DNA from 3 places in the Neobacillus pocheonensis genome. Region 2 is predicted to be linked to each of the others. Evidence: predicted binding sites of a transcription regulator. Region 2 holds the regulator's gene; each other region holds the start of a gene.
The links. The regulator LexA, encoded in region 2, represses DNA repair genes until DNA is damaged. The targets are predictions, from matches to a motif close to CGAACATATGTTCG.
Positions count from the first base shown of each region.

Region 1: parE (DNA topoisomerase IV subunit B) is a predicted target of LexA. The motif match lies at 781-794, and genes of this name have one in related genera.
Region 3: ABES02_RS25805 (DNA polymerase thumb domain-containing protein) is a predicted target of LexA. The motif match lies at 2,596-2,609, and genes of this name have one in related genera.

Region 1 is NZ_JBCNAD010000046.1:31,216-41,325, reverse strand. Features, by position in the region: gene ABES02_RS23820 (sensor histidine kinase) at 1-115, shown strand, start outside; gene ABES02_RS23815 (CoA-binding protein) at 196-606, shown strand; gene parE (DNA topoisomerase IV subunit B) at 885-2,864, shown strand; gene parC (DNA topoisomerase IV subunit A) at 2,861-5,299, shown strand; gene ABES02_RS23800 (MarR family winged helix-turn-helix transcriptional regulator) at 5,468-5,917, shown strand; gene ABES02_RS23795 (ABC transporter ATP-binding protein) at 5,938-7,665, shown strand; gene ABES02_RS23790 (ABC transporter ATP-binding protein) at 7,662-9,548, shown strand; gene xerS (tyrosine recombinase XerS) at 9,906-10,110, opposite strand, start outside.
Region 2 is NZ_JBCNAD010000007.1:286,606-296,715, reverse strand. Features, by position in the region: gene tkt (transketolase) at 1-297, opposite strand, end outside; gene ABES02_RS04300 (DUF896 domain-containing protein) at 478-708, opposite strand; gene ABES02_RS04295 (YneB family resolvase-like protein) at 789-1,436, opposite strand; gene yneA (cell division suppressor protein YneA) at 1,443-1,766, opposite strand; gene lexA (transcriptional repressor LexA) at 1,926-2,549, shown strand; gene ABES02_RS04280 (DUF4257 domain-containing protein) at 2,754-3,041, shown strand; gene glnA (type I glutamate--ammonia ligase) at 3,304-4,638, opposite strand; gene ABES02_RS04270 (MerR family transcriptional regulator) at 4,671-5,045, opposite strand; gene ABES02_RS04265 (aminotransferase class I/II-fold pyridoxal phosphate-dependent enzyme) at 5,216-6,487, opposite strand; gene hflX (GTPase HflX) at 6,502-7,761, opposite strand; gene ABES02_RS04255 (trimeric intracellular cation channel family protein) at 7,968-8,573, shown strand; gene spoVK (stage V sporulation protein K) at 8,601-9,548, opposite strand; gene hfq (RNA chaperone Hfq) at 9,905-10,110, opposite strand, start outside.
Region 3 is NZ_JBCNAD010000058.1:62,916-73,025, reverse strand. Features, by position in the region: gene ABES02_RS25815 (SNF2 helicase associated domain-containing protein) at 1-2,063, shown strand, start outside; gene ABES02_RS25810 (YqzH family protein) at 2,325-2,516, opposite strand; gene ABES02_RS25805 (DNA polymerase thumb domain-containing protein) at 2,673-3,932, shown strand; gene ABES02_RS25800 (YolD-like family protein) at 4,113-4,448, shown strand; partial or broken gene ABES02_RS25795 (CDGSH iron-sulfur domain-containing protein) at 4,490-4,695, opposite strand; gene ABES02_RS25790 (iron-sulfur cluster biosynthesis family protein) at 4,762-5,094, shown strand; gene ABES02_RS25785 (alpha/beta hydrolase) at 5,115-6,035, opposite strand; gene ABES02_RS25780 (hypothetical protein) at 6,306-6,446, opposite strand; gene ABES02_RS25775 (hydroxymethylglutaryl-CoA lyase) at 6,515-7,420, opposite strand; gene ABES02_RS25770 (acetyl-CoA C-acetyltransferase) at 7,564-8,751, shown strand; gene ABES02_RS25765 (CoA transferase subunit A) at 8,782-9,471, shown strand; gene ABES02_RS25760 (3-oxoacid CoA-transferase subunit B) at 9,497-10,110, shown strand, end outside.

The DNA.
Region 1 (10,110 bases), on a different contig from region 2:
CGAGAACATGAACGGCTCTGTAACGGTTGAAAATACCAGCAATGGTGCTCGATTCAGCTTGTTAGTTCCAAAGGTGCCAGCCTCTAAAATAATAGAACCAGTTTCTGTTAAATAAATTCTTCTAGAACTGTATGATTATGTTTTTCCGTTTGAAAAAGGTAAAATAAAGAAAATACAGGAGTGGAAATGATGGCGATTGAAAATCCAAGCCGCGAAGAAATTAAGGATATATTAAAAAAAGCTAAAAGGATTGCTGTAGTTGGGTTAAGCAATAATCCAGATAAAACTTCTTATCAAGTTTCTGCAGCTATGCAAGATGCTGGATACGAAATTATTCCGGTGAATCCGACGATTGATCAGGCACTTGGCGTTAAAGCGGTGGCATCATTGAAGGATGTTGAAGGTCCAATTGATATTGTTAATGTTTTCCGCCGTTCTGAACAGTTATTTGATGTGGCAAAAGAATTTGATGGGATCGGAGCGCCAGTCTTTTGGGCTCAGCAAGGACTTGTCAATGAAGAAGCCTATGAATTCTTAAAGGCTAAAGGCTACACCGTCATTATGGACCGTTGTATTAAGGTTGAACATGCTCTAACAAAATACTAAATTTTTACCAAAAAGCTGCTGACAAAATGAGCGGCTTTTTACATTTTTCCTCCTAAAAAGGTTCCAAAATCTTATTACAAAAATATGTTGTTTTAAAATACTTATTTGCCAAATCGAAATAAATCGCTAAAATAAAGCATAGACGCCACAGGAACTTGTGGTAAAATTATGTAGCAAACACTCGTTCTAATTTATTGGATTATTATTTTTATAAAAGATTTATTTTTAGCAAATAGAGAAGTTGTTTTCTTTTTGTAGGGAATGAAAGGGGTATTTTAGTGGCAAGGAATCAGCAAGCTTTTGATTATAATGATGACGCCATACAGGTACTGGAAGGTCTAGAAGCCGTAAGGAAGCGTCCAGGTATGTACATTGGCAGCACCGATTCACGAGGTCTACATCATCTCGTTTATGAGATTGTAGACAATTCAGTCGATGAAGCTCTCGGCGGATTTGGTGATCACATCATTGTAAAAATACACAAAGACAATTCAATCAGCGTTATCGATAAAGGGCGCGGAATGCCTACTGGAATGCACAAAATGGGGAAACCAACACCTGAAGTTATTCTTACCATTCTTCATGCAGGCGGAAAATTCGGCCAAGGCGGTTATAAGACAAGCGGTGGTTTGCATGGTGTAGGTGCTTCTGTCGTCAACGCTTTATCCGAATGGTTAACTGTAACGATAAAAAGAGACGGTTTTATCTATGAACAACGGTTTGAAAATGGCGGGAAGCCGGTTACGACACTCGAAAAAATTGGTAAAACCAATCAAACGGGAACTACGATTCATTTTAAACCAGATGAAACCATTTTTTCGACCACAACTTATAACTTTGAAACCTTATGTGAGAGGTTAAGAGAGTCTGCCTTTTTATTGAAAGGATTAAAAATCGAAATTATCGATGACCGTAATAACCTTCATGAAGTTTTTCATTATGTAAATGGAATTGAAGCCTTTGTTGAATACTTAAACGAAGAAAAGGATGTCCTTCATCCTGTAGATAGCTTTGAAGGTACACAAAATGGCATTGAGGTTGAATTTGCTTTTCAATTTAACGATGGTTATTCCGAAAATGTTTTATCCTTTGTCAATAATGTCCGCACGAAAGATGGCGGTACACATGAAGCGGGCGCCAAAACAGCTATGACGAGAGTGTTCAACGATTATGCCCGTAAGGTTGGATTGTTGAAAGATAAGGATAAAAACTTAGATGGTTCTGATATTCGCGAAGGATTATCTGCTATTATTTCCGTGAGAATTCCCGAGGAGCTGCTTCAATTCGAAGGGCAAACAAAAGGGAAATTAGGTACAAGCGAAGCAAGATCTGCTGTAGATGCTGTTGTCTCCGAACAACTTTCTTATCTGTTAGAGGAAAACCCAGATATAAGCTCCCTCCTAGTGAAAAAGGCAATTAAAGCTTATCAAGCGCGTGAAGCAGCAAGAAAAGCTCGTGAGGATGCTAGAAGCGGCAAAAAACGAAAGCGTTCCGAAACCGTTTTATCTGGCAAACTGACACCTGCCCAATCAAGAAATCCTCAAAAAAATGAGCTTTATCTTGTAGAGGGTGATTCCGCTGGTGGTTCTGCAAAACAAGGACGTGATCGTCGGTTTCAAGCAATACTTCCTTTAAGAGGTAAAGTTATTAATACTGAAAAAGCGAAGCTCTCTGACATTTTTAAAAATGAAGAAATCAATACCATTATTTATGCTATTGGCGGTGGAGTAGGTACTGATTTCAATGTTGAAGATATTAACTACGATAAAATCGTTATTATGACCGATGCCGATACGGATGGTGCACATATTCAAGTATTATTGCTTACATTCTTTTATCGTTATATGAAACCGCTCGTTGAAGCAGGAAAAGTGTTTATCGCCCTTCCACCACTTTATAAAGTGAGTAAAGGAACAGGCAAAAAAGAAATCATTGAATATGCCTGGAATGAAGAAGAACTTCAGGATGCATTAAAAAAGGTTGGCAGAGGTTACATCATTCAACGTTATAAGGGTCTTGGTGAAATGAATGCCGATCAACTTTGGGATACGACAATGAATCCGGAAACACGGACGTTGATTCGTGTAAAAATCGATGATGCTGCAAGAGCGGAGCGTCGAGTTACAACCCTAATGGGTGATAAAGTAGAACCACGACGAAAATGGATTGAAAGTAATGTGGCATTTGGATTAGAAGAAGATGATTCCATTTTAGAAAATGAAAATATTACTGTCGTTGAGGAGGGGACTGAAGGATGAGTGCAAGCGAAAAATTTCGTGACTTACCTCTAGAAGATGTTCTGGGTGATCGTTTTGGTCGCTATAGTAAATACATCATTCAAGAACGTGCCCTCCCAGATGCCAGAGACGGTTTAAAGCCTGTGCAGCGAAGAATTTTATTCGCGATGCATGTTGAAGGAAATACCAATGATAAGGGTTTCCGTAAATCCGCAAAAACGGTTGGTAACGTAATCGGTAACTACCACCCGCACGGTGATTCCTCTGTTTATGACGCAATGGTGCGGATGAGTCAGGACTGGAAAGTCAGAAATGTTCTCGTCCAAATGCATGGAAACAACGGAAGTATGGATGGAGACCCACCTGCGGCTATGCGTTATACAGAAGCAAGGCTTTCCGCCATTTCTGCTGAATTATTGCGCGATATTGACAAACGAACAGTTGATTTTATCCCAAACTTTGACGACACAGCAAATGAACCGACTGTATTACCGGCGATGTTCCCGAACTTACTTGTCAATGGATCTACTGGAATTTCAGCTGGTTATGCAACGGAAATTCCTCCCCATCATCTTGGTGAAGTCATCGATGGCGTCATTATGAAAATGGATCAGCCGGATATTTCCGTGGATGAATTAATGACTGTTATCAAAGCTCCTGATTTTCCGACTGGCGGGATCATTCAAGGTATCGATGGTATTAAAAAAGCCTATGAAACTGGTAAAGGAAAAATCATTATTCGTGGAAAAGCGGAGATTGAAGATGTTCGCGGCGGCAAGCAGCAAATCGTCGTCACAGAAATTCCTTACGAGGTCAATAAAGCGAATCTTGTTAAAAAGATGGATGAGTTTCGTCTCGACCGTAAAGTAGAAGGTATTTCAGAGGTTCGTGATGAAACGGACCGCACGGGTCTACGCATCGTCATCGAACTAAAAAAAGACGCCGATGCTGAGGGTGTTTTAAACTACTTATATAAAAATAGTGACCTTCAAGTTCCATACAATTTTAATATGGTTGCGATTCACCGGAAGCGCCCGAAACTTATGGGGTTACGCGATTTACTTGATGCCTATATTGAACACCAAAAGGAAGTTGTTACAAGAAGGACTGAATTTGATCTTACTAAGGCTAAGGAACGACAGCATATTGTTGAAGGCTTAATGAAGGCTTTATCCATCCTGGATGAAGTCATCGCTACTATCCGAGCGTCAAAGGATAAGCGCGATGCGAAAGACAATTTAATTGCCAAATATAGCTTTACAGAACTGCAGGCGGAAGCGATTGTTTCTTTACAGCTTTATCGCTTAACCAACACTGATATCACGGCACTAAGAAATGAAGCTGAAGAATTAGCGAAAAAAATTGAAGAGCTTACAAGTATCTTAGCAAGTGAAAAGAAGCTTTTCTCTGTTATTAAAAAAGAATTGAAAGACGTTAAAAAGCGCTTTGCTGATGAACGTCGTTCAAAAATTGAAGCAGAAATTGCCGAAATTAAAATTAATCTTGAAGTTACGGTGGCTAGTGAAGATGTGATCGTAACCGTTACGAAAGATGGTTATGTAAAACGGACAAGCCAGCGCTCCTATGCAGCTTCAGGCGGTCAGGACTTTGCGATGAAGGAAACAGACCGATTGCTGGCACAGCTTGATATGAATACGAAGGATGTCCTGCTCCTCTTCACAAACAAAGGAAATTATTTATTCTGCCCTGTTCATGAGCTTCCGGATATCCGTTGGAAGGATCTTGGACAGCATGTTGCTAATATCATACCGATTGATCGTGATGAAGAAATTATTCAGGCGATTCCGGTGAAGGATTTCGACTCGGATGCCTTCTTAGTGTTTGTGACAAAAAACGGAATGGTAAAGAAAACCGAGCTAAAAGCCTATAAGGCACAGCGTTACTCCAAACCACTTGTCGGGGTAAATCTGAAAGATGATGACCAACTCGTGGATGCCCATCTTACGGATGGAACGAAGGAAGTCTTCTTAATTTCCCATTATGGCTATGCCCTATGGTTTGATGAGGAAGAAATCAGTGTAGTCGGTCAAAGGGCTGCAGGTGTGAAAGGAATTAACTTAAAGGATGGCGACTATGTTGTAGGCGGAAAAATCATTTCTCCTGAAAGCAGTGAATCTGTTGTTATTGCTACTCAGCGCGGGTCTGTGAAACGAATGAAATTGAAAGAATTCGAAAAGGCAACTCGTGCCAAACGTGGTGTAGTCATCCTAAGAGAGCTTAAAGCGAATCCGCACCGTATCATGGGCTTTGAAATGGCAAATGATCAAGATGATATTTTTATCCAAACAGAAAAAGGATTTATTGAGACATTGAAAACGGCAGATATTCGATTTAGTGACCGCTATTCAAATGGTTCGTTTATCCTTGATGAAGGAGATAACGGAAAAGTGACGACCGTCTGGAAAGAGGAAAAACAGGAATCTCCAAGTGAATAATGTTATTGAATAGACTCTCTTATTAAAGGGAGTCTATTTTTTTTCTATAGAATTTCTCATCAAACTTTAATCCAAAAATCATTTAGTTAAAATTGACGATGATTTTGTTGAGGAATATAATTAGGCTACCTAATTATTAGGAAGGTAAATAAAAATGGAGGTGTGATGATGGCAGACCGTGAAAGCCCCACTGCACAAAAACTACTTAAATCATTTATTCAATTCAGAAAAACAGGATGGCATGATAAAAAAATAAACGGATATAATCCAAGCGAGTACAAGGTACTTGCAGTCATTTATGAGGGGGCGAATAAGAAAAAAACAGAAATGAAGGTTTCTGAAATTAGCCAAAAATTAGAGGTCACGCCTCCGACCGTAACCCAAATTATCAATAACCTTGATAAAGGCGGTCTAGTTGAAAGAACTATCGATCCTGAAGATCGGCGTGCTGTCAGAATTAAACTTACCCCAAAAGGAATAGAACTAACCGAGAACGCAAGAAAAGCATTTATGGAAAAATATCTGGGATTAGTTGATTACCTGGGCGAAGAGGACAGTGAGAAGTTGGCTGATTTATTAAACAAAGTCCATAAATATTTTTATGAACTAAAACGTTAAATGGAGGGAGTGGAAGAACCATGTTGAAATTAAGAAAATTCCTAAAGCCATTTCGATTGCCCATTATTTTTGTTTTAAGTCTTGTCCTTCTGCAGTCCATTTCTGAACTCTATTTACCAACCTTAATGTCCGATATTGTTGATAAAGGAGTCGTAACTGGAGATACCAAATACATTTGGAAAATTGGTGGATTCATGCTTTTGGTGGCAGCAGGCGGTATGATTTGTTCCGTTACGGCAAGCTTTTTTTCCGCCAAAGCAGCATCGGGATTTGGTAAATTATTGCGAACAAAAATATTTTCTCATGTTGGAGATTTTTCCTTACATGAATTTGATAAACTTGGAACGGCCTCATTGATCACAAGAACAACGAACGATATTACTCAAGTTCAGCAGGTATTGGTAATGATGCTCAGGATGATGGCCATGGCTCCGATGATGTGTATCGGCGGCATTATTATGGCCTATTCAAAAGACGCAAAATTAACTTTGGTACTAGCAGTGGCTATACCGGTGTTAGTTATTGCCATCGTTATAATTGCAAAGACAGGTATTCCACTATTTAAAGCAATGCAGGTAAAGCTGGATAATTTGAATCGGGTGTTAAGAGAAAATCTTTCAGGGATTCGAGTCATTCGTTCGTTCAACCGGATTGGGCATGAGAAAAAACGGTTCAACGATGCGAACTGGGATTTAACACAAACAGCGATAAAGGTTAATAAAATTATGGCTTCCATGATGCCTATAATGATGGTTGTCCTAAACCTAACAACTGTTGCGATCATCTGGTTTGGCGGCATTAGAATCAGCAATGGGCACATGCAGGTTGGCGATATGATGGCATTTATCCAATATGCGATGCAAATCATGTTTTCATTCATCATGTTATCGATGATGTTTGTCATGATACCAAGAGCATCCGTATCGGCTGTCCGCATTAATGAAGTACTCCAGACAACCGCGGATATTACGGACCCAGCTGTACCTTTAACAGGAGAAGACAAAAAAGGGCATGTAGAATTTCATGATGTTACGTTTAGCTATCCAGGGGCTGAAATGCCAGCCATTTCAAATATTTCTTTTACAATGAAACCAGGTGAAGTGACTGCGATTATTGGTGGAACCGGATCTGGTAAATCGACCTTAATTAATTTAATCCCTAGATTTTATGATATTGATAGCGGTAAAATCGTGGTTGACGGTGTGGATGTCCAGGAAATGACTCAGGAAAGCCTAAGGAAGAAGATTGGTTTTGTTCCGCAGCAAGCAGTTCTTTTTACCGGCACGATTGCCGAGAACATTCGTTATGGAAAGGATCATGCTTCCGAAGAAGAAGTCCAGCATGCAGCCGAAATTGCTCAAGCTACAGAGTTTATTAGCACTATGCCAGAAGGTTTTCAATCGGTAATTGCTCAAGGGGGAACAAATGTTTCCGGCGGACAAAAGCAGCGCTTATCTATAGCAAGAGCCCTTGTTCGTAAACCGGAAATTTATATATTTGATGATAGCTTCTCCGCATTGGATTTCAAAACAGATGCTAAGCTTCGTGCAGCCTTGAAAGAAGAAACGGTCGATTCAACTGTATTAATCGTGGCGCAGCGGGTGAGTACGATTATGGATGCAGATCAAATTATTGTCCTCGAGAATGGCGAAATTGCTGGAATCGGGAAACATAAAGAGCTATTAGAAACTAGTTCCGTTTATCGTGAGATTGTGATGTCACAGCTTTCGGAGGAAGAAATCGCATGAGTAAAGAATCCAATAAACAAAGACCAGGACCAGGGTTTGGACCTGGCGGCCGTGGATTTGGACCTGGCGGCATGGGCATGCCAGTCGAAAAAGCAAAGGATTTTAAAGGGACACTTAAAAGATTAATCGGTTATTTGAAACCGCATTCTTTACAGCTTTTGGCTGTGTTGGTCACAGCGATTATCAGCACTGTATTTGCGATTGTCAGTCCGAAAATTATGGGGAAGGCCACAACCAAGCTTTTTGAAGGCTTAATGATGAAGCTTAGAGTTCCGGGAGCAAAAATAGATTTTGATTATATTGGCCAAATCATTTTGCTATTAATAGGATTATATATTTTAAGTGCGATTTTTTCTTACATTCAACAATTTATCATGGCAGGGGTCGCACAAAAGACCGTATATAATCTTCGGAATGAAGTGGTTGATAAGCTTAACCGATTGCCGTTAAAATACTTCGATGCGCGGACACATGGTGAAATTCTAAGCCGGGCTGTCAACGACATTGACAATATCAGCACGACCTTGCAGCAAAGTTTAACGCAGCTTATTACGTCAATTGTTACCCTAGTCGGTGTAATTGTGATGATGCTTACCATCAGTCCCTTAATGACATTGATTGTGGTTGTGACACTCCCTTTGAGCTTTGTGGCGACAGCTAGTATTGCTAAAAAATCACAAACCTATTTTAAGGGACAGCAAAAATCACTCGGCCAGCTTAACGGTCATGTAGAAGAAATGTATACAGGGCACAAGGTAGTCAAGGTTTTTGGCCACGAGAAGAAGTCGCTTGAAAAATTTGAAGAAATCAATGATCAATTATATCAATCTGGATGGAAAGCACAATTCGTTTCCGGAATGATCATGCCGTTGATGTCGTTTATTAATAATATTGGGTATGTCTTCGTTTCAGTGGCAGGCGGTATTTTGGTTACGAAAAAAGCAATTGAAATTGGTGATATTCAAGCCTTTATCCAATATGCCCGCCAATTTTCCCAGCCGATTACACAAACTGCCATGATTGCAAACGTCATTCAGTCCACAATTGCAAGTGCAGAGCGTGTGTTTGAAATCTTGGATGAAACAGAAGAGGTGCCTGAAGCGAATAATACGTTAAAGATTGAGGAACCAAAAGGAGACGTGAAATTCGAACATGTTTCATTCGGTTATAAGGAGAATGAGACGTTAATCGCTGATATGAATATTGATGTGAAGCCAGGTCAGAGGGTTGCTATTGTTGGCCCAACAGGTGCTGGTAAAACGACGTTAATAAATTTATTAATGCGATTCTATGAAATTAATTCTGGTAAGATTTTAGTTGATGGAATCGATACCCGGGATTTAAAACGAGAACAGCTTAGAGGAATATTCGGGATGGTTCTTCAGGACACATGGCTATTTAATAGCACCATTCGCGACAATATAGCTTATGGAAGGGAAGGAGCAACTGAGGAAGAGATTGTGGCAGCGGCGAAGGCAGCCAATGCTGATCATTTTATCCGTACGCTTCCAGATGGCTATGATACCATTTTGAATGAAGAGGCCTCCAATATTTCACAAGGCCAAAAGCAATTATTAACAATAGCTAGGGCGATTCTCGCTGATCCAGCCATTTTAATCCTTGATGAGGCTACTAGCAGCGTCGATACTAGGACGGAAGTACAAATTCAGCGCGCCATGAACCGCTTAATGCAAGGGCGCACAAGCTTTATCATTGCTCACAGACTGTCAACAATACGAGACGCTGATTTAATCCTTGTTATGAATAATGGCAGTGTGATTGAGAAGGGGAGCCATGTTGAATTGTTAGAAAAAGACGGTTTCTATGCAGATTTGTATAATAGTCAGTTCTCGGGTGGAAATCTTAAGAAAAATGTTGGGTAGGAAGGAGGCGATTAGAAAGTCTGGAGACTTTCTAATCGCTTTTTTTGGTTAAGATATGTAAATTTGGGGGGGGGGGATTCAGTATTATCTAATAATTATGGTATTAGAATGGATTTATGTAGAATCGCTCATGTTTTTTGTAGGATACCCAATGATTTTTGTAGAATTATTATTTAATTTCGTAGAATCAACCTTAATTTTTGTAGAAACAATCGGATTGGAATTCCTTAATAAAATTTCTTTGTCTCAATTTCTTAAGTATACTTAGGAAATGAGATAAACCCAAATAAGTTAACTATAAATATATTATGTAAACTGATAAAACTCAAAAAACTGCCACCATTTAGTGACAGAGCTTTATTCTATTTCTTCCTTCGGCATATCCATCTTGTCAACAGCAATCTTTAAGTCATCATTCTTAATATGTGTATAGATCATCGTCGTTTGTATCGACGAATGGCCTAATTGCCGTCTTAATTTTGGCACATCGTTAATTTCGGCATGGTATCTGGTTGCAAATGAATGCCGCAACTTATGTACCGATAAGGATGGTTTACCAAAT
Region 2 (10,110 bases):
AGTTTTACTTCCCCATTGACGGAATTGCTTTAAATCTTCCATCGATAAATTGTAACCAGATAGATGAAGCATGCTGTACAACAACGCAGATCCGTGACCTGCAGATAACACAAAACGATCGCGGTTAAACCAATGCGGATTCTTCGGATTATGGTTCATGAAGCGAGTCCATAATGTATAGGTCATTGGCGCTGCGCCCATTGGCATTCCCGGATGACCTGAGTTTGCTTTCTCAATCGCATCTATGGAAAGTGTACGAATGGAAGTTACGGATAAATCATCAATAGTATTAAACATGAATTACATCCTTTCTTCATCACATGGATACTAAAATACATCCTTAATATTATATTGCCCCCAAATTTAATTCAACCAATAAACTTAATAAAAGAAATTAATTTTCACTTTATTTCTTATTTTGACACAGAGATGGTTTGTGTATGTAAAAAAGGAATACAAATAATTGTATTCCTTGAATTAATGAAGATTATTTTTCTTTCTTGTTTTTAGTTTTTCTGGTGTAACGTCATTACCTAATGGATCAATGAACTTTGTATTGGTTAATGTATCAAGCATATTTGATCGGAAAGTTGCTAGATATTCACTTCTTAAATTCGTTTGCTCTTTCGCTTCTGATTCCGTTAACCCGGTTGCTTTTGCTTTCCTAGCAAGCTCATTAATTCTGGCCATTTTTTCTTTGGATAGCATTTAAACACCAACTTTCATAAAAACTGTTTACATAGCAACTGATTTTACTAAAAAAAAGACCTAATGACAAGGCAAAAGGTCTACTCATCTTGGGAATCCATATATTCCTGGTATCTGCGATGGACAGTCGCTTTGGAAATATTATAACCAAATCCTCTTAATATTGCGGCTATCTCATGGAAGGTTAAGTTGTTTTTTCTTAATCGTACAATTTCTTCAACAGGAACTTCAATTTTTTCTCGGCCTGATGCGTTACCAAGGTTTTTTAAATTTTTTTGTGGTTGATAACCTTGTTCAACTGCCCGTTTCATTCCGCGTTTAATTTTTACATTATGGAGCTTTCGCTGGTATTCCTCCACCATACTGACAATTTTCAATACCATGGAATCTGATTCTGAAAGCTGCAGTTCGCCATTATGAGAAATGCTATAAAGTTTGATCCCCTCTTTTAAAATGCAATGTAAAAGAGCAATTTTAGCATTGCCTCTTCCAAGCCGGGTTTCGTCTTGGATTAGCAATGCTTGTACCTTTTTATCCTTGATCCCTTCTAAGACTTGAAGGATTCCATCTCTATCGAAGTCATAGCCGCTTGCCTGTTCTTTAATTATCGAGTCGATTTCAAAATCATGCTTCTTTGCGAGTTGAATAAGTTCTTCTTCCTGACGCTGCAAGGAAGTTTCTTGTGTTTCCTTATTTGTACTTACACGGCAGTATATAATAGCTTTCATAAAATTCTAATCTCCAATGGCACTTGCTAATTCAGTCGTATCAGAAGTATCTGTGCTGACCGGAATGACAATCTCATCTCCAGGGTAAATTTGGTCATCTACATTTTTATTATGCTTTTTCACCCAGCTGACAAATTCCTTATTAGAAAGAGAATGCTGACCAGCATATTGATCGGAAATCTTCCAAAGCGAATCTCCTTCAGAGACAATCACCTTTAGATATTTATCCTTGTCATTGGAAGTTTGTTGAACGGATAGTATGAGTGCAAATGTACAGCTTACTAGCAAAAGAATAATAGCGTATGAGTATTGGTTCCATAATTTTTTCATGAATAACACCTCTTAATAGAATGTACGTTCGATTATTATGTTTTGATTATAATTCGAACACTTGTTTGTTGTCAACTATAAATTCGAACTTATGTTTGTATAAAATTGGCGAACATGATATAATTAAGACAACATTAACCAGGCGAGGTGCATTTTATCATGGTAAAAATATCAAAGCGGCAGCAGGATATCCTGGATTTTATTAAAGATGAGGTTAAGAGCAAGGGCTATCCACCATCCGTACGTGAAATCGGCGAAGCGGTTGGACTTGCCTCAAGTTCTACTGTACATGGCCATTTAGCTAGATTAGAAAGTAAAGGACTTATTAGACGAGATCCAACAAAACCTAGAGCGATTGAAATTTTAGAGGTCGATGAATTAGCTCATATCCCAAGAAACAATGTTGTTAATGTTCCAGTGGTCGGTAAAGTTACAGCAGGCTTGCCAATTACAGCAATTGAAAACGTGGAAGAATATTTCCCACTACCAGAAAGACTAGCACCTGCAGATGAACATGTATTTATGCTAGAAATCATGGGTGAAAGTATGATAGAAGCTGGCATCCTGGACGGGGATTATGTAATCGTGAAGCAGCAACAAACAGCAAATAATGGGGATATTGTTGTTGCAATGACAGAAGAAGATGAAGCGACATGTAAGAGATTTTTCAAAGAAAAAGATTTCATTCGCTTGCAGCCGGAAAATTCCACTATGGATCCTATCATTTTACGCAATGTTTCTATTCTCGGAAAAGTTATTGGAGTATATAGACATATTCATTAAGACAGAGTCGGCAATTCAATGCCGACTCTTCTTTTTTCCAAACTGATATTGGGAAAATTTTTCACAAAAAATATAATCTGTTTGAGTGTAGTGAAAATTCAGTATTTTTCCCTATGCTCAGAAGTTTCCAAGTTTAGTATAATGGTAATACACCAAGATTTACCTTAGGTCCAAAAATTTAGGCTTAAGGAGAGTGAGAAACATATGTTGGTTGACATTATTTTCTCTTTAGTAATTGGTGGGACAGTGGGAATCATTGGACATGTTCGAAAGCATGGTAAAATTATTATGCCAAGAAAAACAAAAAAGTTCATTTATCTTGGTTTTCTAGAAGAAATGCTTCTTGGTGCGGTAGCTGCACTTCTCCTCGTTTTGTATACAGCTCCAAATTCTAATGTTGAGAATATCATCATTTCAATTGTTGCCGGGATTTTTGGTGATGCCACCCTATCTGGATTGAAGCTTTTAAGACAGAAAAGTGAAGAAAAATGACCTTTTTAGTAACCAGCATAGTTTTATTGAATGCTGGTTTTTTATCATTGGTTACTTTTTTAGGAGATCGTACCCATTGCATTACCCATAAAGCAAGAAAAAGTTCTCCTCGGGTAAATGCACGGGCGTTTCATTTACCGTAAACCAAGAAAAAGGGACTCTTGGGTAAATGCATCCACTATAAAATTTTTTTAATAATGGTATTCTATATTATTTCTCAAAAAAAAAGCCCTGACGCTAATAGCGACAAGGCTTTCGAAAATTAATACATGCTCAGATACTGATCGCGTTCCCATTGGTGAACGACGGTACGGAACATATCCCATTCGATCTCTTTTGCTTCCACAAAGTGTTCGAAGATGTGCTCGCCAAGACCAGAAACGATGACTTCATCAGAACTTAATTGATCTAATGCTTGAGCTAAAGTTGCAGGTAGATCGATGATGCCTTCTTCTAATCTTTCTTCTTTGCTCATTACATAAATGTTACGATCAACTGGTGCTGGAGGAGTTAAATTGTTTTTAATTCCATCTAATCCAGCTTTTAATAGAACTGCCATTGCTAGATATGGGTTTGCAGCTGGGTCTACGCTACGTACTTCAACCCGTGTGCTTAATCCGCGTGAAGCAGGAATACGGATGAGTGGTGAACGGTTTCTTGCAGACCATGCCACATAACAAGGTGCTTCATAACCAGGTACAAGACGCTTATAAGAGTTTACAGTTGGGTTAGTAACCGCTGTAAAGTTAGGAGCGTGCTTTAGAACTCCTGCGATGAATTGGCGTGCTGTATCGCTCAATTCAAGGTTACCAGTTGGCTCGTAGAATGCATTTTGGCCATTTTTAAATAATGAAAGGTTGCAGTGCATTCCAGATCCGTTTACGCCGAATAATGGTTTTGGCATAAATGTTGCGTGTAAACCATGCTTACGTGCAATAGTTTTAACAACAAGCTTGAATGTTTGGATTTGGTCGCATGCTGTTAAAGCATCCGCATATTTAAAATCGATTTCGTGTTGACCTGGCGCTACTTCGTGGTGAGAAGCTTCGATTTCAAAGCCCATTTCCTCAAGTTCAAGAACGATATCGCGACGGCAGTTTTCCCCTAAATCTGTTGGAGCAAGGTCAAAGTAACCGCCTTGGTCGTTCAATTCTAATGTAGGCTCACCTTTTTGGTCTAATTTAAATAAGAAGAATTCTGGTTCAGGTCCAAGGTTAAAGTTTGTGAAACCAAGGTCTTCCATTTCCTTTAATACTCTTCTTAAGTTATTACGAGGATCCCCTTCAAAAGGTTTTCCTTCAGGAGTATAAATATCACAGATTAAACGAGCAACTTTTCCTTTTTCAGCTGTCCAAGGAAAAACAACCCAAGTGCTTAAATCTGGATATAGGTACATATCAGACTCTTCAATACGGACAAATCCTTCAATTGAAGAACCATCAAACATCATTTTGTTATCTAGTGCTTTTTCTAATTGACTGATTGGAATCTCAACGTTTTTAATAGTTCCAAGAATATCAGTGAACTGTAAACGAATAAATTTTACATTTTCTTCTTTTGCGAAACGTTGAATATCATCTCTTGAATACTTTGGCATTTTTCAATCCCCCTAATTTTTCAAAAAAGATTTTAATGGAAAAAGCGAGACATATCACCTTGGCGTAGTGAGGAACGATTCAATCTATTAGAATGAATTAACTCATTACGAAGTAGTTTTCTCAACTGGTCATCTGTTAACTCGCGTTTTGCCTTTTCCGCATCCTGTGCAAGAACATTTGATTGTTCCTGCTTGACCAAGAATAGCTGCTTAATACCAGCCATGTTAACTCCTTGATCAATTAAATCCTTGATTTCTAACAGTCTATCAATATCATTTAAGCTAAATAACCGCCTGTTTCCCTCGGTTCTAGCTGGAGAAATTAATTGGTGTTCTTCGTAATAACGGATTTGCCTAGCTGTCAATTCTGTTAATTGCATGACAGTTCCAATGGGAAACAATGGCATGGAACGGCGGATTTCCTTACTATTCACCAAATTTCTCCTCCCTTTACTTAATTCATATTGTTATTATATTTGACGTTAGATAATATGTCAATCTTATGTTAGATAATCTAACATGGTTTTTATATGTATTAAAAGGACAGTGTCAACAACTGTCCAATTTATAGGTTTTCCTATTGCAGTTTAATTAATCCTTTTTCAGTTAGATGATCAATAGCAAGACAAACGGCCATTTTTACATGTGCATAGGTTAAACCGCCTTGAACATAGGCAACATACGGCGGCCTGATGGGACCATCTGCTGTCAGTTCAATGCTTGCTCCTTGGATAAAGGTTCCTGCCGCCATAATGACGTCGTCCTCATAACCAGGCATATAGCTCGGATGTGGCGTAACATAAGAATTGATCGGAGAGGCAAATTGTATCGCCTGGCAAAAAGCAACCATCTTATCGCGATCATCAAATTGCACCGATTGAATTAAATCCGTTCGCTTCGCATCCCATTTAGGCGAAGAATTCATTCCCAAATTCTCCAACATCGCGGCTGTTAAAACAGCCCCTTTAAGTGCTTGTGCCACAACATGTGGTGCCAGGAAAAAACCTTGGTACATTTCTTGAAGGCTATAAAGGGAAGCACCTGCCTCAGCCCCAATTCCAGGAGAAGTCATCCGGTATGAGCAAGCTTCTACCCAATTTTTCTTGCCGACGATATAGCCGCCCGTTTTAACGATTCCGCCACCAGGATTTTTAATGAGGGACCCAGCCATCAAATCTGCCCCAACATGACAAGGCTCTAGCTCCTCAACAAATTCGCCGTAACAATTATCAACAAACACAACCACATCTTGCTTGATTTCTTTAACAAACGCTATCATTTCGCCAATTTCAGCAACCGTGAACGATGGACGAGTTGCATAGCCCTTCGAGCGCTGAATCCCAATCATTTTGGTATTTGGCTTGATTTTACTTGCAACCGTATCCCAGTCAATTCCGCCCTTTTTAGTCAAGGAGACACTATCATAAGTAATGCCAAATTCCTTTAGGGACCCCACACCATTCCCGCGAATCCCGACAATTTCTTCGAGGGTATCATATGGTTTTCCAGTAATATAGAGAAGCTCATCACCTGGGCGAAGGACGCCAAACAATGCTATGGAAATGGCGTGAGTCCCGGAAATAATTTGCGGACGGACAAGGCCGGCTTCTCCGCCAAATACGTCAGCATAAATTAACTCCAGCGTGTCCCGGCCAATATCATCGTACCCATAACCTGTTGTCGGGATAAAATGAGAATCACTGACCCGATGTTTTTGATAGCTTTTTAAAACGCGAAATTGATTTGATTCTGATCTCTCATCGATTTCTTTATGAGCTCCAGCAATTTGCTGCTCCACTTTTTTAACCAGTGGTTGAAGCTTTTCCCCATTTTTCAACTGTTGAAACATGATGTTACTCCAATCTACATTTTATATTTCTGTAATTGCCCTGTAATTTGATGATCTTTTAATGAAAAGCCCCTGCATCGATAGAACTGGCCTTCTTTATCGAAGGACAACTCTCTTAATATCGTTTCATTTTTCAATTGGGAAAGGAGCTTTCCTTCAGTAGAAGGAACTTTCACCTCATATGTTTCCATCATTTCCATGACGACCTTTTCGATTTTCCCCTTAAGTGCTAACCGGTCCTCTTGATTAAAGGCACTTATAAAGGCAGTCGGTGTGTCGGCTGTCGGAACGAAATCAGGATGCTGGATATCTTTTTTGTTATAAACCGTTAATTGCGGGATATCTTTTACGTCTAGTTCTTCCAGCAGTTTGTTTACCGTCTTTTCATGATGAAAATAATCAGGATTCGACATATCGACGACATGGAGCAGCAAATCTGCTTCTCTCACTTCTTCAAGCGTTGAGCGGAAAGCGGCAATAAGCGCTGTTGGTAAGTCTTGAATAAATCCAACGGTATCGGTAATCAACGCTAAAAAGCCGCTTGGTAGAATCAATTTTCGTGTCATTGGGTCAAGTGTTGCGAACAACTGATTTTCCTCATAAGAGTCTGCTTCTGACAAGCGATTAAATAATGTTGATTTACCGGCATTTGTGTAACCGACAATGGCAACTTGAAAAGCTTTATTTTTCTTTCTTCTCTCCCGGTATCGTTCCCGGTGCTGGACAATAACGGAAAGCTGCGTTTTAATATCATCAATTCTACGGCGAATATGACGACGGTCCGACTCAAGCTTGGTTTCCCCAGGCCCTCTCGTACCAATTCCAGCTCCTAGTCTTGATAACGCCGTTCCCTGACCAGCTAAGCGGGGGAGTATGTATTGTAACTGCGCCAACTCCACTTGGAGTTTTCCTTCTTTCGAACGTGCCCTTTGAGCAAAAATATCTAAGATAAGCTGTGTCCTGTCTATAATCCGGGCATTGATTTCAGAGGCTAGGTTCCGCTTTTGACTCGGGGATAGCTCATCATTGAAGATTATAATATCTGCCTCAAGTTCCTCTACTAACGCTACTAGCTCTTCCACCTTTCCTTTACCAATATAAGTAGCCGGATGACGTCGATCTCTTTTTTGCACAACAGAAATCAATACTTCACCCTGTGCCGTTTCTGTTAAGGAAGCTAATTCATCCATCGAATATTGAAAACGCAAATCATCATCCGCATTCGTTTGGCAGCCGACGAGAATCGCTTTTTCTTTTGTATCTCTTTGTTCCAACTACATCCTTCCCTTCGCAAATGCTCTACCTCTCATCATAACAAAAATAACAGATATTCTCTATTTTTCCCCTTAATATCACTTTATAAAAAAATTAGTTGTAATTTTCTCTTACCATGGTAAAATTTTATTGTTTATTAAATGAACAAATCACTGTGCAAATAGTGCTTTTATAAAAATTTACCTCGAGGAGCAATGGAAAAGAAATGACATGGGAAGTATTAAGTATGATTGGTACGATTGCCTTTGCGGTCAGCGGCGCGATCGTGGCCATGGAAGAGGAATATGATATTCTAGGTGTTTATATTTTAGGGATTGTGACCGCATTTGGCGGCGGGGCAATTCGAAACCTTTTGATTGGTGTTCCCGTATCTGCTTTATGGGAACAGGGTTTATTTTTTCAAATTGCTTTGTTATCCATTACAGCGGTATTTTTATTTCCAAATAACCTCCTTAAACACTGGCACCGATGGGGCAACCTGTTTGATGCGATTGGATTGTCTGCGTTTGCGATTCAAGGGGCCATTTATGCTGCAAAAATGAACCATCCTCTTAGTGCTGTAATAGTGGCTGCAGTACTAACCGGAATTGGTGGTGGAATTATCCGCGATTTATTAGCCGGTCGAAAACCCATTGTCTTACGATCAGAAATTTATGCCGTTTGGGCAATTCTTGCCGGTCTGATAATTGGACTTGACCTTGCATCAAGCTCTTGGGAATTATATACATTATTTGTTCTTGTCACGGTACTGCGCGTTCTATCCTATACATTCGATTGGAAACTGCCAACGCGGAGACTAAGAGAGCAATAAAAAATCGACGGAGATCCGTCGATTTTTTTAATCTTCCTCAAACACTAAATCATTGCTTCTCAAAGTCATTAATTCATGCCTGTCATAGCTATTTAACAGTAAAAGTCTCATTGCTTGTGCCCGTATCGATTTTTCGATAATATTCCGGACATAACGACCATTTGAAAAACTGGTCGGACTTAGAACTGCCTTTACCCAGATTAAATGCTCTTTCAACTTTTTCTCCGCCTCATGGCTAAAATTGTATTCCCTTTCCACCATCATCCTGTCCGCAATTTCCATTAATTGATCAATGTTATAGTCAGGAAAATCAATGACTAAAGGAAAGCGAGAATGAAGTCCTGGGTTTAGTGTGAGGAAATAATCCATTTCGCGTGAATATCCCGCCAGAATGAGAATAAACTCGTGCTGCTTATCTTCCATATGTTTGACGAGCGTATCGATCGCTTCCTTGCCAAAATCCTTTTCCCCGCCACGACCTAAGGAATAGGCTTCATCAATAAACAAAATCCCCCCTTGGGCCTTTTTGATTAAATCCCGTGTTTTTTGGGCGGTGTGGCCGATATATTCACCCACGAGATCTGCGCGCTCCGCCTCAATTAAATGACCTTTTGAAAGGACATTCATCTTATGAAACAGCTTGCCAATCAGCCTTGCTACGGTTGTTTTTCCTGTCCCGGGATTACCTTTAAACATCATATGGAGAGCTTGCTTTCTTGCTTTTAACCCCATTTCCTCCCGTTTCTTGTTCACATAGATCCATGCATAAATTTCCTTTATCATTCGTTTCATTTCTTCCATACCAACCAAAGCCCCAAGCTCCTCTTCAATCTCCTTTAGAGCCGTATGCTCAGGGGGAATGACCTTTGGAACAACTTGAAAGTCAGGTAATTCTTTCGTTATTGTTTTTCTTTTTTGAGAATTAAGACTAACGGTTATTTGCCCGTTACTTTTCATGCGAATTGGTTGATCCAAAGCTTTCACCTCTCATTCTGCAAACAGTATACGTATGGTAGGCTATTATGAAATCAGAATTTTTGTCCAAAAAATTCTTAAGTGTAAAAGGAAAACATAATCCTTCAAATTATGTGTATTCAAAACTTATGCATTTCATTAAATAAACTTGAAAAATAAGTTGGTAAGCATGGCTTTTGATTTCCGCTCCAGGCGCTCGCTTTCCGCGGGCGTGCCGGGGAGCCTCCTCGGCCCCGTACTCCCGCAGGAGTCGAGCGCCTTCCGCTCCAATCAACAGGATTAATAATTAGCAATTAGTTTTACACCTAAAAATAAAAAAGAGCCCTTTCATTATGGGCTCAGATTTACGTGAAATTTTATTGATTGTTATCCAATTCAAGTTGTACATTTCTTTGAGGTGCAAACGTTGAAATAGCATGCTTAAATACCAATTGCTGTTTCCCCTCTGATTCAAAAAGAACTGTAAAATTATCAAAGCCTTTAATTTGGCCTCTTAATTGGAATCCGTTCAGCAGGAATACCGTAACGTGTGTATTATCTTTACGGCATTGATTTAAAAATT
Region 3 (10,110 bases), on a different contig from region 2:
CGGCCAAGCTATACTTAGACCGAGTCAAAAATCGCCTGCTCGCCGGACTGGAATTTCACTATGATAACATTGTCATCAATCCGTTGGAGAAACTGGATTTCTATTCTGGCGCCAGGATCATTAGGGATGAACAGAAGGAAAACGAAATTCTAACGATTATGGAGGAAAGTTCATTTGCCAAAACGGACGTTGGTTATTTCTTGCACAACGAAGAATTGGAATATGAGTTTCTCTATCATATTGTGCCTAAGCTTCAAAAATTGGTACAAATATATGCAACCACGGCTGTAAGAAACAGGATTTTTAGAGAAAATGCCCGCCCGGCGTTCAAGGTGAAGGTGAAAAAAGAACGAACCAATTGGCTCGAATTTAAATTTGAGTTGGGAATTCCGGTGCAGCAAATTAAAGAGGTTCTTGCGGCCTTAGAGGAAAAGCGGAAATATTATCGGCTCCGGAATGGGGCGCTAATGTCCTTAGAGACTAGGGAGTTTAAAGAAATTCAACGGTTTTTTAATGAAATACCGGCTGAGAAGAAGAATTTTGAAGACAGCTTTGAGCTATCAATTCTTCAGGGTCTGCCCCTGCTTGATTCTATTGATGATAATCAAATATTCATTGCGGAGGACTCGTTTCGTCAGTTCCTTGAAAGCATACGTAATCCTGGGAGCTTGGAGTTCGAAGTACCGGCTAGCTTAAATTTGATTTTACGCGACTATCAAAAACGTGGTTACAAGTGGATGAAAACACTGGCCCACTATGGTTTTGGAGGAATTCTTGCCGATGATATGGGTCTTGGCAAAACGCTGCAAAGCATTGCGTTTATTTTATCAGAGCTTGAGAATGTGCGTGCAATGAAGCAACCGACTTTGATTGTCTGTCCTTCGTCTTTATCGTATAACTGGTTGAGCGAAATAATGAAATTTGCTCCTGAAATTCAGGCTGTTGTCGTGGATGGCAATCAAGTAGAGCGGCACCGAATTCTGAAGGAAGCAATAGAAATGGATGTAATCATCACCTCCTACCCATTGCTGCGGCGGGATCTCAAATGGTATGAGCAACATGCTTTCCACACTGTTTTTTTTGATGAAGCTCAAGCCTTTAAAAATCCATTGACTCAAACGGCACGGGCGGTAAAAAGGCTCAAGGCGGGTTATCGATTCGCTTTGACAGGAACACCTGTAGAGAATTCACTCGAAGAATTATGGTCTATTTTTCATGTGGTATTCCCTGAACTATTTCGTGGTTTGAAGGAATACTCTAACTTAACACGAAAAAAGATTTCTAGGCGGGTACGTCCTTTTTTGCTGCGCAGAATGAAAGAGGATGTCGTTGCCGAGCTTCCGGAAAAATTAGAGTTTACGGAATTAGCAGAGCTTCTTCCAGATCAGAAAAAGCTGTATGCTGCCTATTTGGCAAAGCTGCGTGAGGATACACTGAAGCATTTGGACAAAGACACGATTCGGAAGAACCGAATAAAAATCCTAGCCGGTTTAACGCGCTTGCGGCAAATTTGCTGTCATCCAAGTTTATTTGTGGACGGCTACAGAGGCAGTTCCGCGAAATTCGAAATGCTGTTGAGAATTATCGAGGAATCCAGGCTTTCCGGTCGTAGGGTGTTGATTTTTTCACAGTTTACGAAAATGCTTACTCTTATTGGGAGACAATTATCCATTAAGGGTCTTTCTTTTTTCTACCTCGACGGTGCGACACCTTCTGAAGAACGCTTGGAGCTCTGCAATCGGTTTAATGAAGGGGAGCGTGATTTCTTCCTCATTTCTTTGAAGGCGGGAGGTACCGGACTAAATTTGACGGGAGCGGATACGGTTATTCTATATGACATCTGGTGGAACCCGGCGGTTGAGGAACAAGCTGCTGACCGGGCCCATCGTATCGGCCAGAAAAATGTTGTCCAGGTCATTAAGCTTGTTACCAGAGGTACCATTGAAGAGAAAATGAGCGAGCTGCAGGACAAAAAAAGGCAGCTGATTGAAGAACTCATTGACTCCGAGGAACTGAGTCATTCCGTATTAACTGAAGAGGATATACAAGAAATACTATCTTAAAATAGTTTCCGAAGAATTCTCGCTGGTTTTCTCGATCGAGCTCTTCTATGAGACATTTTGCCTGAGGCTTCTGCCGGTTTTGTCCCATGGAGCTCTCCTATAGGACAATTTGCATGAGATTCCCACTGGTTTTGTCCCATAGAGCCTTTCTATGGGACAGTTTGCATGATTTTCTCGATGGTTTTGTCCCATAGAGCCCTTCTATGGGACAGTTTGCATGGGATCCCTTCTGGTTTTGTCCCATAGGGCTCTCCTTTAGAATCACCCTGTTAAAAACTCATACACCGCATCATTTACTAGCTCAAATAAATCCGCATTCGACTCTTCTTCTTTTGTCTGAAGAACCCGATTGACAAGCACTTCTAAATCCTTCTCATCCACAGGTATTGAATCCGCTTCATAATACTGTTTAAAGCAATTTTTGATCATTTTAACGACTAATTTTTTCTCCATAAACATGCACCTCACCGTCATTATACTGTTTTTTCGCTTAATCTCCATCAAAAAACAGTCAAAAAATTTCCATTGAATACGAACGCATATTCGCTTATCATAATGAATATAATGATAAAGAACAAATGTTCTACTTTAAACTGTGAGGGATAAATCATGGTGGATTACAGCACACTGCCGCAACATAAAATTTTATGCGTTGACATGAAGAGCTTCTATGCAAGCTGCTCCGCTGTCATGTATGGTCTTGATCCGTTGAATTGCTATTTAGCGGTGGCCGGCAACTTAGATCGGCAGGGAAGTGTCGTGCTTGCTGCTTCTCCGCGTCTCAAAAAAGAATTCGGTATTAAAACAGGTTCACGGCTTTTCGAGATCCCAAAAGATCCTCGAATTCGAATTGTTGAGCCGAGGATGGCAACATACTTGCGCATTTCGACTGAAATTTCCCGTGTCTTTAACCGTTATGTTCCAAAAGAAGCTATCCATACGTACAGCGTCGATGAAAGCTTTATTAAAGTCGATGGTGCGGTGCATCTGTGGGGCGATGCCCGTACGATTGCCGAAAAAATAAAGGATGATATTGAACGGGAATTTCAGCTGCCGTGCGCTGTCGGAATTGGCCCTAACATGTTAATGTCGAAGCTTTGTCTGGATCTGGACGCAAAGAAAAAAGGAGTAGCCGAGTGGACGTATGAAGATGTAAAGACAAAGCTTTGGAACGTATCCCCGCTTAGGGAAATGTGGGGGATTGGCCGGCGTGTCGAAAAGACATTAAACGCAATGGGGATTTTTACGGTTGGCCAGCTGGCCCGCTATGATTTAGAAAAGCTGGAAAAAAAATTCGGAATTATGGGAAACCAGCTTTATCATCATGCCTGGGGAGTCGACCTTTCCGAATTGGGAGCACCAATCATTCAAGGGCAAATCAGCTTTGGAAAAAGCCAAATTCTCTTAAGGGATTATAAAGAGGAAGAGGAGATTAAGGCTGTTATTTTAGAAATGTGTGAGGAAGTGGCCAGGCGGACAAGAACGCGCCGCAAGGCAGGGAGGACGATCAGCCTCAGTATCGGCTACAGCCAGGATGAATTTGGCGGGGGCTTTCATCGCTCCAGAACAATCCAACACCCGACAAATGAAACGATGGAGATCTATCGCGTCTGTTTGGAATTGTTTCGTGAGAACTATACGGGAAAGACGGTAAGGCAAATCGCGATTGCCCTCGGAAATATTGTCGACGACTGCGAGCTTCAGCTTAATCTTTTTGACATGGGTGCCTATAAGAGGCGGGAGCTTGGCTATGTTGTGGATTCGGTCCGCCGTCGCTTCGGCTCAGGTTCACTGCTGCGTGCTGTCTCCTATACAGCTGCAGGAACCGCTAAACACAGGGCTACACTAGTGGGCGGGCATAAAATGTAATAAGAAAAGCGGAAGCGCCTTGTCCAGGGGCGACAAGCATAAGACGAGCCGGCGGGAAGGTTGCTCTTTAACCTTCTCGATGGATCGTCTTATGACCTCGAGCCCCTAGGTGCTGGAGCTGGACAGTTATCAAATTAAAAATTAAATTTCTGAGTGAATGCGGAAAGAAGGTAGAGACGTATGATTCGCGACCGCGGGAGAATCAAATGGACGTCGATGATGCTTCCTGAGCATGTGAAATTGCTTAGGGATTGGGTAAAAGAAGATGGATACGAACAGAAAAAGGAAATGGATGAACAGCAGCTAGAACTCATGAACGAGGTCTTGTCTGAAGCGATTGAATTTGATCAGTACGTTACGGTTACCCATTATCATAACCGGAATTATGAAATTGTGATTGGCAAAATTCATTACTGGGACGAAATGGTGCAAAGGCTTCATGTAGTAGACCGCTTTGAAGAGGTGCACCGGATTCCAATTGATGCGATTGCTGATATAAGACTAACGGACATATGAAAAACGAGTGGCTTGCCAACGTCAAGCCGCTCGTTGTTGTCTTATTCTTCTTTAGGAACCCGAACTTGTGATTCGAATTTACCTTTATGTGAACTATCGGAAAAGGTTTGTTATTTGATAATCCACAGCGGCAGAGGGAAAAGGATGGCTTTGTCGTATAAACATTGCCTTCTCCATCTAATAATTCCACATCACCTGTGATTCTTAATGATCCGTTATCATTTACTTTGATTTGAATTTGAGGCATTACTGACACTCCCTTAAAAACATTTATGATACAATCAGCATATGCCTAATAAGGGAGGATTTAAACGTGGAAATATTAATAACTGCAGAAGCAATAGAAAAAATAAATGAAAGAACCGCCAACCGAGAAGGCTATTTGAAGCTAAAGTATGATACAGACGGTTGCGGCTGCGCGGTCAACGGCGTAATAGCATTATGGTTTGTTACGGAGCTGGATGATACCGATATCGCGATTGAGACAAACGAAAGACCAATTTATGTTGAAAAATCAAAAATGGTCTTCTTTGAGGAACAAATGAAAATAGATTTTTCAAAAACTACAAATTGTTTTCAATTAAAAAGTCCGGGACAAATCTTGAACGGCCATATGAGTTTTATATTGAAAGAAAAAACAGACTGATCCAATGGACAGTCTGTTTTTTAATTAGGTAAAGGATGATCAATATATTTTTGCAAGAATTCATCAATCACTCGTTCATAATCAGCCCGATTCTCATTAAAGGACTGGGCATGGCGTCCATTGGCTGCAAGATAAAGCATCTTCGGCCCTTTTTTTTGCTCAAATAGCTCTTTCGTCATGGTGGGAAGAATAAAATCATCCTTTTCGCTGTGGATGAATAAAATCGGATGTTTGATGTTTTCAATGACCGAAATCGGAGAAACATTCCGAATCGAATATTTATCACGTAATCGTAAAAAGGCATCACCAATCGGCAGCAAGAGTCCAGGAATCAACTTAAAGTCTTTTTTGATGAGATAGGCAAGCTGTTCTTTGAAATCAGAAAATGGGCAATCCGCAATATAAAAATCGGCACCATCCTCTAGAAGACCTGCATACAACAGCATCGTTGCTGCCCCCATTGATTCGCCGTGAATCCCTAGTTCGATATTGGGCCCTTTTTCTTTTTTGAGCCAGTCGACAACTGTTTTTAAATCATATTTCTCGTAGTGACCGAAGCTTGTCGTTTTTCCACCAGATTCGCCGTGGCGGCGATGGTCGTAAATCAAGGCATTAAAGCCGCGTTCAAGGAAAAGGTTCGCATATTTAATCGAATTGATCTTCGTTTCCGTTACACCATGGGTAACAACGATATAGCGGTTAGTCTGGTGGGGTTCAACCAAAACAGCTTTTATGATATAGCCAAAAGGGGAAGGAATGTCAACCTCCCGTTTTGGGAGAGACTCAAATTCATCAGGTTTATACCGGCCCGCTTCCTTTTCCCGCTTCAAGATAAAATCTTCGTCCTTCTTTTTCATATACATGATGCGGTTGGTAAAATATAACGCAAGAGATAACCAGAAAAAAAGTAAAATAAACAGGGCTCGAAATGCCTTTTTCAAACCTGGGCACCTCCTAAAAATAAGTACTATAACATATGAAAAACTAATTAACTGCGCCCATAAATTTTAACATAAAAAAAGCCGCTGACTCCAATTTAGCGGCCTAGGCTGATAATACAAATCACTTGACATCACACTTTGAGAACTGTCCACCTCCAGCGCCTAGGGGCTCTTTGGTCTAAGCCAATCCGTCGAAAAGGTTAAAAAGCAACCTTTCCGCCGGCTCGTCTTATGCTTGTCGCCCCTGGACAAGGCGCTTCCGCTTTTCTTTTATGACTCTGCATTCTGTCGCTTGGTTGGATGAATCGCTTTGTTCATTTCTTCAGTTGCCATCATCCGCGTGCCGCTTCCGCCAGTTTCTGCATAGTTTTTGCCTTTTTGACTGTTTCCTTTATCCCGTTTTTGACTCATGAAAAAATCTCCCTTCGAGTGGTTTCATCTAATAAGATGCATAGATAGAAGGTTGATTATTCACGAATCTAAACCGTTTGAGCATGTAATCGATAATAGCCGCTTTCAATCGGCCTTGATAGATGAGGACGGACGATTTCAATGGCATCCACCATCTTATCTAAATTAACGCCTGTTTCAATTCCCATTCTCTCGAGCATATAAACGACGTCCTCAGTAGCTACATTTCCGCTGGCACCAGGGGCGAACGGGCAGCCGCCTAGCCCGCCGGCAGAGGAATCGAAGCGCTCAATTCCTGCTTGAAGCGAGGCCAGTATATTAGCAAGTCCCAACTTTCGCGTGTCATGAAAATGGGCCGTTAAAAGAACCCCAGGGAATTCCGCTTTTAATTGGGAAAACAAAGAATACGCTTCATTCGGTGCCGCCATCCCAATCGTATCGGCCACGCTTAACTCATCGACCCCAGCCTCAACAAACTCGCGGCAAAGTGCAATCGTATCATTTTCACTTATTTTCCCTTCGTAAGGACAATAAAAGGAAGTAGAAATACAGGCGCGCACAAAATAATTCTTTTCCTTTAATTCCTGGATGATTGGCTTCAGTTCCGCCACACTATCGTTCGTTGTTTTATTAATATTTTTAAGATTGAACGAGTTGCTTACCCCAACAAAGACCGCAACAGCATTACAGTCGGTGGAATAAACCCTGTCAATCCCTTTTTGATTTGGGGCTAGGACAATGTTTCTTGCTTTCTCATCGAGGCAGTCAGCAACAATTTCAGCAGCATCGCCCATTTGCGGCACCCATTTCGGCGAAACAAACGAAGTCAGTTCCATTTCCAGAAGCCCTGCATCCCGTAATGAAGCAATAAATTGTTTTTTTATGTTAGTAGGAACAAATAACTTTTCATTTTGCAGACCATCGCGCGGGCCAACCTCAATGATGGTTACTTTTTTCGGTAAATTAAGCATCATTTTCCCCCCAAAATATTCATACCTTCATTGTAGAGGTGATATTTTCGAAAAATCAAGAAAAAATGAAATTTTGACAAAATTAGAGGATTTTCTGTATTCATCTAGAAGTAGTAAAGGTAAAAAAGGCTGAAGGAGAGATAGTAATGAACGAAACAGAAGTAGTCATTGTCAGTGCGGTCCGAACTGCACTTGGAAATTTTAATGGAAGCCTAAAAAATGTATCCGCACCGGTGTTAGGAGCGACTGTTATCAAGGGAGCACTTGAGCGGGCGGGGGTAAAACCGGAACAAGTCGATGAGGTAATAATGGGAAATGTCCTGCAGGCTGGCCTTGGGCAGAACCCGGCAAGGCAGGCGGCTATTCAAGCGGGAATTCCTGAAAGCGTTTCCTCAATGACCATTAATAAAGCTTGCGGTTCAGGATTAAAAGCTGTTCACCTAGCGATGCAAGCCATATTAGCAGGAGATGCAGAAATTGTAGTTGCTGGCGGGATGGAAAATATGAGCCAGACACCATACCTTTTAAAAAATGCCCGTGACGGCTTTAAAATGGGCGATCAAAAATTAGTCGATTCCTTAACATCAGATGGACTAACCTGTGTATTTAACAATTATCATATGGGCATTACCGCTGAAAACCTTGCGGAAAAATATTCAATCACAAGAGAAGAACAGGATGAATTTTCGGCCTGGAGCCAAGACAAAGCAGTTAAGGCGATTGATGCGGGTAAGTTTAAAGATGAAATCGTTCCGGTTGTCATCCCGCAACGTAAAGGGGAGCCAATCGTTTTTGCTGTGGACGAATATCCGAAGAAAGGAACAACAGCAGAAAAATTGGCTGGCTTACGAACAGCTTTTAAAAAGGACGGTACTGTAACGGCAGGAAATGCATCAGGTATAAATGATGGTGCGGCTGCAGTGGTAGTCATGAGCAAGAAAAAAGCGGAAGAATTAGGATTAGAGCCACTAGTAACAATCAAAGCGAATGCCAGTGCTGGTGTAGACCCAAGCATTATGGGAATCGGTCCAGTTCCGGCCGTTAGGAAAGCATTAGAGAAGGCATCCGTTTCGATGGAAGAAATTGAACTAATCGAAGCGAATGAAGCCTTTGCAGCTCAATCATTGGCAGTGGACCGCGAACTTCAGTTTAATAAAGAAATTCTCAATGTAAATGGCGGCGCAATTGCTCTCGGTCACCCAATCGGAGCAAGCGGTGCAAGAATTCTTGTAACCTTAATTCATGAAATGAAAAAGAGACAGGCGCGCGTAGGTTTAGCAACACTTTGTATTGGCGGCGGGCAAGGGGTCGCAACGATTGTAGAGCTTGCATAAAAACGTTCATTGAAGGGGGAAGGAACGAAAATGAAGAAAATATGTACATCCTTCCAGGAAGCGGTTGCCGATATCCATGATGGGGCGACGTTGATGGTAGGCGGATTTGGCTTGTGCGGGATACCAGAAAACTTGATTTTAGCATTAGCCGAAAAAGGAGTTAAGGATTTAACGGTTATTTCCAATAATTGCGGGATTGATGAGTGGGGTCTTGGGCTCTTATTAAATAATAAGCAAATTAAAAAAATGATAGGATCCTATGTTGGGGAAAATAAAGAATTTGAGAGACAGGTGTTAACAGGAGAGCTGGAAGTGGAATTGACGCCGCAAGGAACATTAGCGGAGAAAATTAGAGCGGGCGGTGCCGGAATCCCAGGATTCTATACTCCTGCCGGGGTAGGGACACCAATTGCTGAGGGGAAAGAAACGAAGATTTTTAACGGACGGGAATACCTTTTAGAAGAAGCGCTGATAGCTGATTTTAGTCTTGTCAGGGCATGGAAAGGCGACAAAATGGGGAATCTCGTTTATCACAAAACAGCGCGAAATTTTAATCCGATGATAGCAGCAGCCGGTAAAGTAACGATTGCTGAAGTAGAAACACTTTATGAAATTGGAGAACTTGATCCGAATTTTATTCATACTCCAAGCATCTATGTGCAAGCGATTATCGAGGGAACGCAGGAGAAACGAATTGAAAGATTAACAGTAAGTAAATAAAGTTGGTAGAAAGGGGAGAGAGAGAATGGCGAATGAGAAAGTCTCTGTCAGAGAGAGAATTGCGATAAGGGCAGAGAAGGAAATTGAAAACGGCTTTTATGTAAATTTGGGAATCGGCATGCCAACCCTCGTTGCCAATTATATAACCGATAATAAACAGGTTGTTTTGCAATCAGAAAATGGTCTTCTAGGAATTGGTCCCTACCCTCATGAGGATGATGTGGACCCAGATTTAATTAATGCTGGGAAAGAAACAGTAACTGCCATCAGCGGGGCAGCCTATTTTGACAGCGCTGAATCGTTTGCGATGATTCGCGGTGGGCATGTAAACCTTGCGATTCTTGGCGGAATGGAAGTCTCTGAAACCGGTGACCTCGCCAACTGGATGATTCCAGGAAAAATGATTAAAGGAATGGGCGGTGCAATGGACCTTGTTCACGGCGCCCAGAAAATCATTGTCATCATGGAGCATGTCAATAAAAAAGGCGAATCAAAAATTCTAAAACAATGTACTCTTCCATTAACAGGAAAAGGAGTAGTCAATCGGATTATCACCGAGCGTGCGGTCATGGACGTGACCGACTCCGGGTTAAGACTCGTGGAAGTGGCAAAAGGATTTACAGTTGAAGAAGTCGTTAA